DNA from 2 places in the Aerococcus urinae genome. Region 2 is predicted to be linked to the other one. Evidence: riboswitches for the same ligand, from Rfam matches in the RefSeq annotation. Region 2 holds a riboswitch; the other holds the start of a gene.
What was found. A riboswitch is a leader RNA that binds a small molecule or an ion and turns the genes downstream of it on or off. The one in region 2 is predicted to bind FMN.
Positions count from the first base shown of each region.

Region 1 (7,362 bases), 800 kb from region 2:
TGGCGATAACGCTCCAATGGCGATTATTGAATTAGTATAAAACTTTTGAGTGTTATGATGATGGGAAGAAGCTATTCTTCTTCCCGAGTCTAGCTCTTTCATCCCTAGGCCAAAGTCTAGGGGTGAAAAAGTTTGTTTTTTATTGAGGCATTTTATATGTCTTTTTTTTTGCGCTTTTTTAGTTTTCAATAGAGAATATTTGTTATAATAATAATGTTAATGAACATTTATAGAGAAGAGGTTTCCCCCATGCGCCAAGAACGGCTATATTTACCTCAGCTAGATACTCTGAGGCTCTTTGCCATGCTTGCCATCATTTGCTATCATTTCTTCACCAATTCCTTACCGGGTGGCTTTTTAGCGGTGGATATATTTTTGATCCTATCGGGTTATTTGGTGACCGGTCAGTTGGAGCGGCGGTTAAGGGAAGGCAAGTCCTTCAGGCTGGGCTCGCAATTCTTAAGGCGCTTGGGGAAAATGTTTTGGCCCTTGGTCTTTTTTATTATCCTCCTATTAGCGCTCTTATTGCTCTTTCAAGCAAACTTGTTAACCAATATCCGGCCGGTGGTCTTTTCCAGCTTGGCCTTTGTTAATAACTGGTATCAGATTGCCATTGGGTCTTCCTATTTTGCTGAATTTCTCCACCCCTCGCTTTTAACCCATCTTTGGTACTTGGGGGTCTACCTACAATCACTCTTGGTCTTTTATTTCATCTATGGCTTACTGCGGCGGCGCTTGTCTAAGCAGCATTTTACTTATTTCTTGATTGTTTTAGCCCTGATGTCAGCCGCCTGGATGGCCTTTCTCTTTACTCCGGGACAAGATCCTAGCCGGGCCTATTATGGGACTGATAGCCGCTTATTTTCCTTTTTATTAGGGAGCATCGCTTTCTTAATGGGGGAAGAAATCATAGGCTTCTCACATCGTCTGCTTGATAAATCTTGGACCCCTGACTTAATCGCCCTAATGACTGCTGGTATTTTAGCAGTCTTGATGAAGTTCCTGACGGATTCTTCCATATGGACCTACTACGGGGGCATGTTGGTCTTTGACCTGTTGGTAGTCTTATTTATCTTGGCCATTGTCCAAGACCAGTCCTTTATTGGTAAGACCCTTCGTTTCAAGCCCTTGGCCTATATCGGGCGGAAGAATTATTTCGTCTATCTGACCTATTATCCGATCTATATTGTCTTTACTGCCCATGCCAGTCAACAAAACTGGTTTACCATGCAACCTTGGCTACAGGTCCTAGCCATTTTTGTGATAGGCCTGCTCCTAGACGCCTTGGTTAACCAGCGCTTAGTGACAATACCGATTTATTTGCGCCCTAAAGGGGAGCCCTTGCGATTAATTACAGGCTTCCGTCAAGTCCGGTCTAAGGAGACCCCCTGGTACCAAAAACTTCTCTTTTGGGGCTTTACCCTGGTTCTAGCTTTGGCTCTCTTTGCCTTAGTGACAGCACCCAAGGGCGAAGTGGTCCTCAAGTCTGAAGCTGAAGCCCGGGAGGCCCGTGAAGCGATCGAACAAGCCAACCGGGAAAAACATACCATTGCTAGTGATAGTGACGAAGATATTGAAAAATACCGGCAATCGCTTAGCCAAGACCAACAAGCTATCGTGAGTGACTTTTCCAATGAAGTCCTTTACCAGGCTAACGGACTTAGCTTTACCTTCTTAGGGGACTCCTTAACCATCGATGTTTCTAAGGGGATTACGGCCCTCTTCCCACGGTCTAATATCTGTGCCAAGGTGGGACTCCAAGTCTACCAAGCGGGTGAACTGATCGATAGCTTTAGCGCTGAGAATGAGATCCAGGATAAAGTGGTGGTAGACTTAGGAGCCAATGGTGGCTTTACTTCCCAACAAATCAACCAATTACTGAAACGTTTTGAAGGTAAGAAGATTTACCTGGTCAATACCCACGTCAACCGGCCCTGGCGCCAACAAGTTAATGACGCCTTGAAGGCAACCGCTGAGAGTCGAAAAGACTGTCATCTAATCGATTGGTCCGGCTACTACGATCAAAATGCCCAAGCGGATTGGCTCAGTCAAGATGGGATTCATTTCTCTCAAGCAGGAGTCAAGGCTTGGACAGACTATGTGGGACGGGCATTAATTGAAGATAATAAGTGATAAATCAGTTGAAATATAGCACTGGTTCCGTTACACTAAGAAGAGATTTACAGATATCTTCGGGGCAGGGAGCGTTTCCCGACCGGCGGTAAAAGTCCGCAAGCTATCAAGGGATTGATAGGAATGAACTAGTGTAATTCTAGTACCGACAGTAAAGTCTGATAGGAGAAGAGTGAATACGATAACTATAGCCCCTCCGTTACTTTAAACGGAGGGTTTTATTTTAGAAATGGGGAGAAAACTTGGAGTCGATCATCTCTGTCAAAGATGTTAGCTTTCGCTACGATAAAGAAGAAGACAAACAAACCATCAAACAGGTTTCTTTTGATATCTTTGACCAAGAATGGGTAGCCATTATCGGTCATAATGGCTCAGGGAAATCTACCATGGCCAAACTAATTGATGGGTTATTAGAAGCGGAATCTGGCCAGATTACTGTGGCGGGGTTAGCACTCAATGAAGCCAATGTCTGGACGATCCGGCAAAATATCGGCCTGGTTTTTCAAAATCCTGACAACCAATTCGTTGGGGCCACGGTTGAAGACGATGTAGCTTTTGGCTTAGAGAATGCTGGGGTGCCACACGTTGAAATGGTCGAGCGGGTCAATTGGGCCTTAGAAGAGGTCGGCATGTCGGCTTATCGGCAATATGAGCCCAGCAACTTATCAGGAGGGCAAAAACAACGGGTAGCCATTGCTGGGATTATTGCCCTCCAGCCCCGGGTGATTATCTTGGATGAAGCTACCTCCATGCTTGATCCAGAGGGGCGCGAAGAAGTGATGGAAGTTATCCGCCGTCTGAAGGAAAAGAGCCAGCTCACCGTCTTATCGATTACCCATGACTTAAGTGAAGCAGCTAGTGCAGACCGCATCTTAGTTTTCCGCCAGGGTGAAATCGTTAATGAGGGTAAACCCGCAGAGATTTTTTCTTATGGGGATAAGTTGATCGATATGGGACTGGGCGTGCCCTTTAGTGTCCAATTAAAAAACGCCTTAGCCCAACGCGGTTTTAGCTTTGAAAAAGATTATTATACTGAAGAAGGGTTGGTGGATTACTTATGCAAATTGAATTCCAAGGCGTAAGTTATGCTTATGGGGCAGGGACTCCCTTTGAAACCTTGTCTTTGCATGATGTCAATTTAACCATTCCCGACCAAAGTTTTACGGCCTTTATTGGTCATACCGGGAGTGGTAAATCAACTGCCATCAAACACCTTAATGGCCTCTTAAAGCCAACCCAAGGGGCGGTTCAGATTGGACCGGATACCGTGACCAAGAACTCTAAGGGAGAAGTCTTACGGCGCATTCGCAGCCAAGTAGGAATTGTCTTTCAGTTTCCTGAATCGCAACTTTTTGAAGAAACCGTCCTTAAAGATGTTATGTTTGGCCCCTTAAACTACGGAGCCAGTGAAGAAGAAGCCCGTCAAAAAGCCATTGAAGCCCTTGACTTGGTCGGGCTGGCCAGCGAACTTTATGACCAATCTCCCTTTGACTTATCGGGTGGGCAAATGCGCCGGGTAGCCATTGCTGGGATTCTTGCCATGGAGCCCAAGGTCTTAGTCTTGGACGAACCCACGGCTGGTTTGGATCCTAAAGGCCACCGGGACATGATGGCCATGTTCTACCGACTCTATAAGGAACGTCAGTTGACGGTGGTCCTGGTGACCCATCAAATGAATGATGCGGCCCAATATGCTAATCATATTGTCGTGATGAATAAAGGAACCGTGGTCCGTCAAGGCTCAACAGCGGAAATCTTTTCTGACGCTGACTGGCTCAGAGACCATAGCCTGTCACTACCTGATAGTTTAGAATTTAAGGCGGTTTTAGCTGACCAAGCTGGAATTCAACTCCAAGACAATCCGCTAACCGTTGACCAACTCGCGGATAGTATTCTTAACTATTTTGAACTAGGGGAGGTTCAAGATGAAGAATAAATTTATTATGGGACGGTATTTGAACGGGGATTCCCTGGTCCACCGGATGGATCCACGGGCCAAATTGATCATTATGTTCATCTTACTGATCTTTATCTTTTTCGCCAATAATGGCCTGACTTATGGGATCTTAGGCCTCTTAGTAGTGGCCTTTGTCTGGCTGACCGGGATTTCTTTAAAAATCTTTCTCAAGGGCCTTAAGCCGATGATTCTTTTGATCCTGATTACGGTAGCCTTGCAGTTATTCTTTACCCGGACAGGGGAAGTCTACTGGCAATGGGGCTTTTTAGCCATTACCGATGAAGGCTTATGGAACGCCTTGTTTATCTTTTTACGTTTCGTTTATATTATTTTCATTTCTACTATTCTTACTTTAACGACCAAGCCCCTGGATATTACCGATGGTTTGGAAAGTTTGATGAAGCCCTTAAAGAATGTTCTCCCAGTCCATGAAATTGCCTTGATGCTATCGATTGCCCTGCGCTTTGTACCGACCTTATTAGAAGAAACTGACAAGATTATGGACGCTCAATGGGCGCGTGGAGTTGATTTTAGCGAGGGGTCATTAATGAGCCGGATTAAGGCCATTATTCCTATCTTGGTGCCTCTATTTGTCTCTGCCTTTGATCGCGCCTATGACTTATCCATTGCCATGGAAGCGCGCGGCTACCAAGGGGGCGAAGGGCGGTCCAAGTACCGTTTACTCCACTGGCACAAGCGCGATACCATGGCTATTGGCCTAGTGGCTTGCGTTTGCCTAGCAATATTAATCTTTAGGTCCTAATTGGCCAAGATAAGTAAAGAAAAAGAGTGACAAAGCTGGCAGTCAAGGCCGGCTTTTCCTATTTATTTGTGATTTAAAAGAATGAGAGAGGCGTTTGATAATTATGCAACAACGCTATAAAGCGACCATTGCCTATGATGGTACTCCCTATGTGGGTTTTCAAGTCCAACCCAATGGACCTAGCATCCAAGCGGCCCTGGAAAAGGCCCTGAAATTAATGACTAAGGGCCAAGAGATTCCCGTTTATGGGTCCGGACGTACCGATTCTGGCGTCCATGCTCTGGGACAAGTGGTGCATTTTGACTATCCTTCAGAGATTGAGACAGAAGGTTTGTTACGGGCCTTAAATAGTATCTTAGATGACGCTATTTGTGTGAAGGCGGTTGAGCCGGTGGAAAAACACTTCCACGCCCGCTACCATGCCTTGAGAAAGGCTTACTTATATAAGGTTTCCCTGGCCCCCTTTATTTCGCCTTTTGATCGCCACTATGTCCTTCACCATCCCTACCGTACTGATGTATCACGGATTCAAGAGGCCTTACCGGCTTTGATTGGGAGCCATAACTTTAAGAGCTTCTGTTCCACTAAAACGGATAAGACGGTTTTTGACCGGGAGATCTACCGGGCTGAATGTCAGCCATCAGAGGATGGACAGGCTTTGACTTTTTATTTTGAGGGCAATGGTTTTCTCTACAACATGGTAAGGATTATTGTGGGGACCTGTTTGCAGATAGGAGACGGGCTCCGTCCAGTGGAGAATCTTAGTGACTTGTTAAGCATTCAAGACCGGAACGCCGCGGGGCCCACTGCCAAGGCACATGGGCTATACCTGCACCATGTGGATTATCCAAGCCAAGAGGAACGAATCGCCAAGTCCGAAGCAAACGGCTTTTATTAGAGAAAAAACTAGGCCTTTTCTGGCATTTTTGCTATGATGATAGTACTTATTATTTGTAAAAATATTGTGAAATGCACCTTACTATAGGAAATTGAAAAATACTGTATACTGTGATCGGTAAATAATACAAGGAATTGTGGAGGGAAAGATGGTAAAGATAAGTTTCTTGCTCATAGGCTTGATCATCCTAGGCGGCTTTGCTTATTTACTGGTGCGGGCCATTCGTTTAGATAAGTTAAAGGCCACCAAACAAGTATTGGCAGTCATTACAATGATTTTATTTGTACTTAACCTGGCCCTGGCGGTCTCGATTATTCGTCAACAGGCAGCGGGGGAGAAGCAACAGATCGAGCAGATGGCTGACCAATACCTGGCTTGGCTGGATAAGGAAAGTGGAGCCAGCCAATCCAAGGCCTTGGAAAGTGCCTTACAAAGTTTAGTCAGTGACTTGTCAGAAGGACAGGTTGGAATAGCGGTTTTTAACCAAGAGGGGAAAAAGATCGTCGCTATCAATGACCAAGCTGACTTTATTACGGCTTCTACCTATAAGCCCCTTCTCGCCGCCGTTGCGCTTTACCTCTTAGAAGAAGAGGAAATTAGTACCGGGCAGGAAGAGCGGATTAAACAGCTGATTATCCCTACTATTCAGTGGTCTGACAATGACCGCGCCATTACCCTGGGTCGCGATATTGTCGACTATGATCGTTTTAATCAAGTGATGCATAACTGGGGTTTTAATTCCTTCCGAGTCGCTACCGACAGTGACTATTCCCTACATATTACTCCGGAAGACCTGGCCCGCTTTTACCAGGAACTAGAGCAGGGCAAGCTCTTGAACAGCGAACACACAGCCTTCTTGCTCGAGCAATTGCAACAATCCCAGGAACCTATTCCCTTTGACGAGGCCTTGGCTGGCGAGGATAATTATTGGAACAAGTATGGCTTACTGACTGGAATCTATAATGAAAGCGGAATTTATAAAGATGCCAATGGGAAAAGTTATTACCTAGCCGTGATGACGGCTGATTGGTTGGCCAGTGACAGTGAGAAAACGGAATGGTTTAAGCAACTCGCTGAGGTCTTTAGCCAGTACTTGTATGGGGAGTAAGGCCTTAAAGAATGTGACAAGGATTAGACAGATGAGATAGACAGAACAAGGAGCGAAGCAATGCTGATCTTTTTAGGTTTTCTAGTGGCCCTCGGTTTAATTGGGTCCTCTTACTATTTTTACAAGCAGGAAGGGCGAGGCTTCTACCTCCTTTTCGTTCTGATTGGCTTCTTACTACTGGCGGCCATGGTGGTCTTGTCGGCCTATTATTTTTTGGGCTAAGTAGGGGCTAAAAAATAAAAAAGACTTGACTTTAGGTGAAATTAAAGCTATGATATTAGACGGTATTGTTTGCCCCACGATCGGCCCCGGAAACCAATTGTGATACGCAACAATCGTAAAGTAAACGGAGGAAATAAACATGCGTCAAACTTATATGGCAAAAGCTAGCGAAGTTGAACGTAACTGGGTTGTTCTTGACGCGACTGATATTGCATTAGGTCGTTTAGCAGCTGTAGCAACAAACATGTTACGTGGTAAAAATAAACCAACTTTTACCCCTA
Region 1 covers NZ_CP014161.1:1,505,914-1,513,275, reverse strand. The annotation lists gene rplQ (50S ribosomal protein L17) at 1-40, shown strand, start outside; gene AWM73_RS06840 (acyltransferase family protein) at 250-2,133, shown strand; FMN riboswitch at 2,185-2,310, shown strand; gene AWM73_RS06835 (energy-coupling factor ABC transporter ATP-binding protein) at 2,376-3,215, shown strand; gene AWM73_RS06830 (energy-coupling factor ABC transporter ATP-binding protein) at 3,191-4,069, shown strand; gene AWM73_RS06825 (energy-coupling factor transporter transmembrane component T family protein) at 4,059-4,853, shown strand; gene truA (tRNA pseudouridine(38-40) synthase TruA) at 4,957-5,751, shown strand; gene AWM73_RS06815 (serine hydrolase) at 5,900-6,859, shown strand; gene AWM73_RS09065 (hypothetical protein) at 6,920-7,081, shown strand; gene rplM (50S ribosomal protein L13) at 7,221-7,362, shown strand, end outside.
Region 1: another riboswitch for FMN. It lies ahead of AWM73_RS06835 (energy-coupling factor ABC transporter ATP-binding protein); the one in region 2 lies ahead of AWM73_RS03205 (ECF transporter S component).

Region 2 (7,362 bases):
CTTAGATTGATATTATTTTTCAATAGACAGGCCGTCATTCAATTCGATTTGAATGTGAGCTGCTTGAGGAGCGGTATTCCTAATGGTTACAGTTTGACTTTCACCTTGTTTGAGTCGGTCAGTCTTCCAAGTATCAGAAGCTAACTCTTTTTGGTCAGCATCGACAAATTTAAAGGTTATCCCCAAATTCACTAAGTCAGCTTTGGCATGGTTAGTTAATGTCCCCGTCATTACAATGCTTTGGTCAGTACTTGCCGCTTGGTCAACAGTGAACTGTAAATTATTTAAATCCTCTTCAAGTTGAGAATAGGCTGCTTTACGGAAGTCAAGATTTTCTTTAGCATCTTCAAGGGCTTTGGAATTTTTATCTGCGTCAATTTCTTCCAAAGCTTCTGCTTGAATGATAAAGCGTGAATCTTGGGATAAGTCTTTCAGGATATCAATTCGCTTCCGGTAATGATCATTAAAAGCAGTCTGACTATCGATGGTAGCCGGCTCTTGGTTTAGAGCATCTACACAAGCTTTTAATTCATTTAAGTAGTCCTTCACTTTATTTCCTAAATCTTTATCTTTAAAGCTTTGGTCTTGATACTTTTTCATTTCCTCCCACTCAGTATTGAAGGAATTGATGAGGGCTTGACTACCTGCATTGTCACTATTTTTATCGACTTGGCTAGCTGCTTCCTGTTTCTTTTGCCAGGTGGTAAAGAGATCACTAAAAAATAGGTCATCGGTTTTGTTTTGCGAAGAACAAGCACTTAGAAAGAATATGGTCGCACAGAGGCAGGCCAAGGCAATAATTTTCTTGAATGGCTTCATTAAATTGGTCCTTTCTACATTGAAGTTGATATTATTATATCATTACTTTAATAGGCATAGAAAAGAATTGAAAGGAAAAGCCGTTCGAAGATCATGCTAAACTTTGATACAATAGAACTATAGGAGGGCTGGTAATGAATAAGATCGAAACTTTAAAAAATATGATTTATGAAAGTGATCGGATCGTCTTCTTTGGAGGAGCAGGAGTATCCACAGCAAGTGGCATTCCTGATTTTCGTTCTGCGGATGGTTTATTTATGCAAGATTCTGGATATCAGGTCAGTGCAGAAGAAATTATTTCACACTCTTTCTTTGAGAAATATCCCCAAATATTTTTTGACTATTACTTTGATCATTTAGTCTATCCAGACGCTAAACCCAATGCCTGTCACCGTTATTTAGCTGATTTAGAAGCTAAAGGAAAAGAAGTTGCCATTGTCACTCAAAATATCGATGGCCTTCACCAAGAAGCGGGCAGTCAAAAGGTCTATGAATTGCATGGCAATGTCTGGGATAATTACTGTCTAAAATGTAAACGACACTATCGGACAGAAGACTTAGAAAAAGATGAGCAAGGGATCCCACGATGCAGCTTTGACCAGGATATCGTACGTCCTAATGTCGTTCTTTACGAAGAGGCACTCGATCAAAAAGAGATATTAGGGGCAGTTAGAGCCATTGAGCAAGCGGACTTGATGATCGTTGCTGGAACTTCTTTAAGAGTCTATCCTGCCGCTGGGTTAATTGATTATTTTAATGGCTCTTATTTAGCAGTCATTAATAAAACAAAGATTCAAGTGGATAGAAAAGATACGTTGGTCTTTGAGGATTCCTTAACCAAAGTATTTAAGGCCTTAGATATTTAAGATGTTTTTACAAAAAGTTTTCTATTTTTATGGTATTGGATATTTGCTTAGAAAAGTGAGTATTTTCTTTTTGGAGCGTTTGTGATAGTCTATGAACCATAGAATCTTTAAGAGAGGTTAGGTGAGTTATGCTAATTCCATACATTTCAAATTATGAGAAAGTAGTTATGGGTTTGTTATCTTATCTAGATGCCTATAAGTCTATGGATGACTTGATGGCAGAAATGAAGCGTATAAAAGCAGGTAAGCGTCAACTTTACTTATGGCGTGATGAAGAAACCGATAATATTGTCGGTATTATTGGTTTTGACCAAGATGAGGAAAAAGAATTAGTATTAGTACGTTATAGCTCAGTTAATCCTTCTTTCGACCAAAATGAGATTATCTATGCCATGTTGACTGCTCTAACCCAGGAATTTCCTATGTATACCATTAGCGGCTCACTAGCTATGTCTGATATCTTAAAAGGATGGGCCTTACATGAACAACGTACCATGCCACATATTATTCATCACGATGGGGAAGGTTTATGAATAAAACTAAGCAAGAAAACACTGAAACTTCTAATGATGAATTACACATCGATCTAGCGGCTTTTGAGGGGCCGCTAGATTTGCTTTTGCACTTAATTAAGCAGATGGAAGTTGATATTTTTGATATTCCCATTGTTGATATCACCAACCAATACCTAGAAACGATTCACCGCCACCAAAAAAGGGACTTGGAACTAGCCAGTGACTACTTGATTATGGCGGCCAGTTTAATTGAAATTAAGACTAAATTACTCCTGCCCAAAAAAGCCATGGAAAAAGAGGAGGAAGACGATCCACGAGCCGATTTAGTCCAACAATTACTAACCTATAAGCAATATAAGGCTGTCTCAGCGATCTTAGAAGAAAAACAAGCTGACCGGTCTTTGAGTTACTCTAAAGAGGCCAGTGACCTCTCGGATTTACAAGCCGTTGTGCCTTTGCCTGAAAACGAAGTAAGCAGTGAAGACCTCTTATCGGCCTTTAAAAAAATGTTTTTACGCTTGAGGCAGGAACAACCCCTTGAAAGAACTGTAAAAGGGGAAACTTTTACTATTGATGAGGCGATTACGAGTATCGAAGAAGCCTTGGACCAAGAGTCAGACCACTTGTCCTTTTTTTCTTTGCTGAGTTCGAATCAGCCTAACAGAGAGAAAGTGGTGACTTATTTTCTGGCTCTGTTACAATTAGTTAAACAAGGAAAATTACTTATCCAGCAAGATCAAATTGCTGCAGATATAAGCATACAAAAGAAGGATGATGGGGATTGACCATTGAGGGTGCTTGCGAAAGTTTATTATTCGTTGCTGGTGAGGAAGGCCTTAGCCTAGAGGAACTAGCTAATCTTTTAGATCTTTCTAAAGAAAAGGTCCAGTATAGTTTATGGAACTTAGACAAAAAATTAAAAACTGATAGTCAGCGGGGGCTAGAATTAGTATGTCTAGGGGGGCGCTATCAATTACTGACTCAAAAAATCTATGCTGACTTAATCCAAAAATATGCAGTCAGTCCTTTTGCTTTGAAGCTGTCTCAACAAGCCTTGGAAACCTTGGCAGTGATTGCCTACCAAGGCCCAATTACCCGATTAGAAATTGATGAAATCAGGGGAGTTCAATCGCAAGCCATGATTAAACGCCTCTTATTGCATGACTTGATTGAAGAAGCGGGGCGAAAAGAGGGACCTGGACGTCCGATTCTTTACCAAGTAACTAATTATTTTTATCAATATTTTGGATTGAATTCAATAGCTGACCTCCCTGATATATCATCGCTTTTACCTGAAGATGAGGAAGATAAGGGCTTATTTGATGAAGAAGGAGATAAATAATGGAAAGATTACAAAAGGTCATTGCCCATGCTGGTGTGGCTTCTAGACGTGATGCTGAAAAATTAATCCTTGCAGGTCGGGTGCAGGTCAACGGCCAGGTGGTTACTGAACTCGGCACTAAGGTCACAAAGAAGGACCTGGTTGAAGTTGACCAAGTACCTATATATAAAGAAGAACCCGTTTACTACTTATTCAATAAGCCGGATGGGGTCATTTCTTCTGTTGCTGATGACAAAGGGAGAAAAGTAGTGGTTGATTATTTTAAAGAGATCCCTCAACGTATTTATCCTATCGGGCGCTTAGATTATCATACGACTGGGGTCTTACTTTTAACCAATGATGGGGAATTTGCCAATTTATTAATGCATCCTCGTTACGAAATTGATAAGGTTTACGTGGCTAAGGTAAAGGGCTATCCTAGCCCCGATGCCCTTAAGCGCTTAGAAGAAGGTCTAGTGATAGACGGGCAGAAAACCGCTAAGGCTAGGGCACGCATTCGGAAAAATAAGGCTGCTAAGGAAAATGCAACCGTTGAGTTGACAATTCATGAAGGACGTAATCGTCAAGTTCGTAAGATGCTTGAAGCAGTTGGCCATCCCGTAAAACGTTTGAACCGCGAACGCTATGGCTTTTTAACGACTGAAGGTCTAGGAGTGGGTGAATACCGGCCATTATTAAAAGCTGAAGTTGAGCGCTTAAAACAATATGCCTTACAAAAATAAAACGCTTGCATTTCTCCTATAATGGGGTTATAATCTATTTGTAAAATTAAATAAATGAAATCTTCGGGGCAGGGTTAGATTCCCGATCGGCGGTGATAGTCCGCGAATCAGTGAGCTGATAGAACTAGTGAAATTCTAGTACCGACTGTAAAGTCAGAATGGGAGAAGATAGTAAATACTTACTAATTAATTCTTTTCATTGAAGACTTTCGGTGAAAGGAATTTTTTATTTTCAAGAAATAACAACTAACCCTGACTGAGAAGAAGAAAGGGGAAATTGTTATGAAAACAAGTACACGTCAGTTAATTGTTACCGCAGTTATGGGGGCTATTGCCTTTATCCTTATGATGTTTTCTTTTCCGATATTGCCTGCTATACCTTTCTTAAAGGTCGATTTTTCTGATGTTCCGATCCTATTCACCACCTTTTTGTTTGGACCATGGAGTGGTGCAGGGGCTGCTTTTGTACGGAACTTTTTACACTATATGCAAACAGGTGGCAATGCGGGTTACCCAATCGGAGATATGGCTTCTTTCATAGCTACTCTTTCTTATTGCTTGCCAATTTACTATATTTTGCGTAATTATGATCTTCGTTTGAGCAAACAAGTTGAAACGGCTAAGTACTATGTCAAAGTCTGCTTTGCTTTTGCAATCGGGAGCGTATTAATGACGATTGTCCTTTCCTTGGCTAACTACTATGTCATTACTCCCTTCTATATGGCTGTGATGAATTTTGAAATTCCTAACATGCAAGAATATATTCTTTATGGCATAGTACCCTTTAATTTACTCAAGGGCCTGATTATTTCGATAGCTAACTTTATTGTTCTATCAGCTGCCTTACCTGTGGCTAAGCGGCGTTTAGTTTAGGGGTCTTATTATTAGCTAGATAAATCCCTTGCCATTGAAATAAAAAAGAGACCAGCTTAATGAGAAGCTAATATTTACTTGGCTCATTAAGCTGGTTTTTTTATTTACTTATTTTTTGTGGAGATGCCATTCTTCTTTTTGGCCTTGAGAAAATTTGAGTTGGTTAATCATTTGGTAAATCCAACCTAAATCTTCAGTCGTTAGATCATCTTTGATTGTATGGATGGTTATGCCTTTAAGATTGAACAAGGGGTAGGTGGTTAATAAAATATCAATTCTTGAATGGTCTAGTTCTTCCATAAAGTAAGTATCTGTGATGGGGGTGACCTCAATTAATGAGCCAAAAAACAGATGGAGCTTACCACAAATTTCATCAGTAGAGTAAGAACGACTGGTATAAACCGCAATATGTAGGCGTTTATAGTCCTTATAAAAATGATTGATAGTTAAGGGATAAAAAGAATAGACATAAGAAAACATTATGGCTGTGCGTTTGGCAATGAGCTCTTTACTGAAATGGGATTGAAAACTTTCTAGAATTGGCTGTAGACGGGCGTTAAAGCCGGGAAGGATGAGTCCCCATTTTTCTTTTAGATTATCGATTTCTAAAGCAGTCAACTGCATCTTAGAGTAATTTTCATTTTCTTTTAAATCAAGCTTATCCTGACAACAATTATAGAGTAATAAAAGCAACAAATCCTTCTTATCTTGGTCTAAAGGATTTAATCGCTGGCTGGTTGTTAGTTGATCCAAATCTTCAAAGAAGTTAGAAACGGCTTGAGAATGATCATGTGAAGAATGGATTTCTTCCTGTAAGGCTTGGATAGATAAGTAGGTGGTGTGTGGTGCTAGACCGACTAAGAGTTGACGGACGGCTTCAGAATTGATGGATACCTTTAGTCGATACTCGATATCAAAGATAGTAAATTGGGCTTTTGTGGCGGTTAAGGATTCTTGTAAGCTCGATAGGTCCCTTGGTAAGTAACTGTCTTGGACCAGGTCTTTATGCTTATAACGAATTAAATTGATGGCAAGAATAATGGGGAACATGGGGTGACTACTATAAAGTCCTAGGCTAGGCATGGAGTGCCTTAAGTAGAGGGAGATTTTGTTAATGTCCTGATGACTCACCTCATTAAAAGGCCATTGGGTTAACTGGTAACCAAATTCAAAAAAATCGTAATAAAATTTCCTTACCTCGCGTTCGGGTCCCTCAATAGTAAAGGGGTTCATGGTGAGACTGAGACTTGGATAATAACTGGTAAAAAATTGGTTAATGGAATCAATGATGCGATAAAGAGTCGAACGACTAACGAATAACTTTTCGCACATATAAGAAATATAGTAAATTTTTTGACTGAAAATCGTCCGTATTAAGATGAAATAAATACTATTGCTAAAAAAGTAAGGATAAAACGCATTGACCTGAGTCGGAGTAGAACCTACTAATTTGATGTATTTATATTTCATTTCAAACTGTAGTTTGTCAGGAAAAATTAGAATGAGCTGCTTTAAGTCAGAAATTATTGTCTGTGATGAACAATTAAAATGGTTCTTTAATTCTTTGATGGCCGCCATTTCTTGGTCACTGCTAATGAGGTATTTGATAATATTTAAGCGCCGCTGGTCTAATTTACTCAGTAGCTTGGCCATTGTTTGGTCGTAAGCGTCAAATAAGAGAATAGAATTCAAAAAAATCTTGATAAGCTAGCGAAGAGGATTTTTTAAATCCTTTGTATGCTCAACTGATCAAGATTTTTTGTTATTTAAGTAATTCTCTTTTTGATTTTTTTCGACAGATCGCTTGGATAGCGGGATGCCAGGGAAGATAATCCTCAAGCACTTTTTCACTGAGTGTCTTTTCATTCGGCATGGCACTTAATAGGAAAGTGAGATATTTTTCAGGATCAAGGCCATTGGCCTTAGCTGTTTCAATGATCGATAGAATGATTCCAGAATACTGAGCACCTTTAAAAGAGGTAGAAAACAACCAATTTTTCCTCCCTATAACGAGTGCTTTTATGCCACGCTCTGCCCGGTTATTGCTCATTTCAACCGCACCATTTTCCAAAAATGTTTTGAAATAAGCTTCATATTTTAGGGCATAGGCGATGGCTGTTCCTAATTTTCCTCCAGCAGTAGGTGATTCCTGACGAAGGCGTTCAAAAAAGTGGTCAATTTTTACTTTTAAAGTTGTCTGGCGTTTATCTAGACGTTTATATATC
Region 2 covers NZ_CP014161.1:704,042-711,403, forward strand. The annotation lists gene AWM73_RS03175 (FxLYD domain-containing protein) at 13-819, opposite strand; gene AWM73_RS03180 (NAD-dependent protein deacylase) at 954-1,685, shown strand; gene AWM73_RS03185 (hypothetical protein) at 1,853-2,218, shown strand; gene AWM73_RS03190 (segregation and condensation protein A) at 2,215-2,985, shown strand; gene scpB (SMC-Scp complex subunit ScpB) at 2,982-3,542, shown strand; gene AWM73_RS03200 (pseudouridine synthase) at 3,542-4,264, shown strand; FMN riboswitch at 4,320-4,438, shown strand; gene AWM73_RS03205 (ECF transporter S component) at 4,547-5,137, shown strand; gene AWM73_RS03210 (helix-turn-helix domain-containing protein) at 5,246-6,790, opposite strand; gene tnpC (IS66 family transposase) at 6,900-7,362, opposite strand, start outside.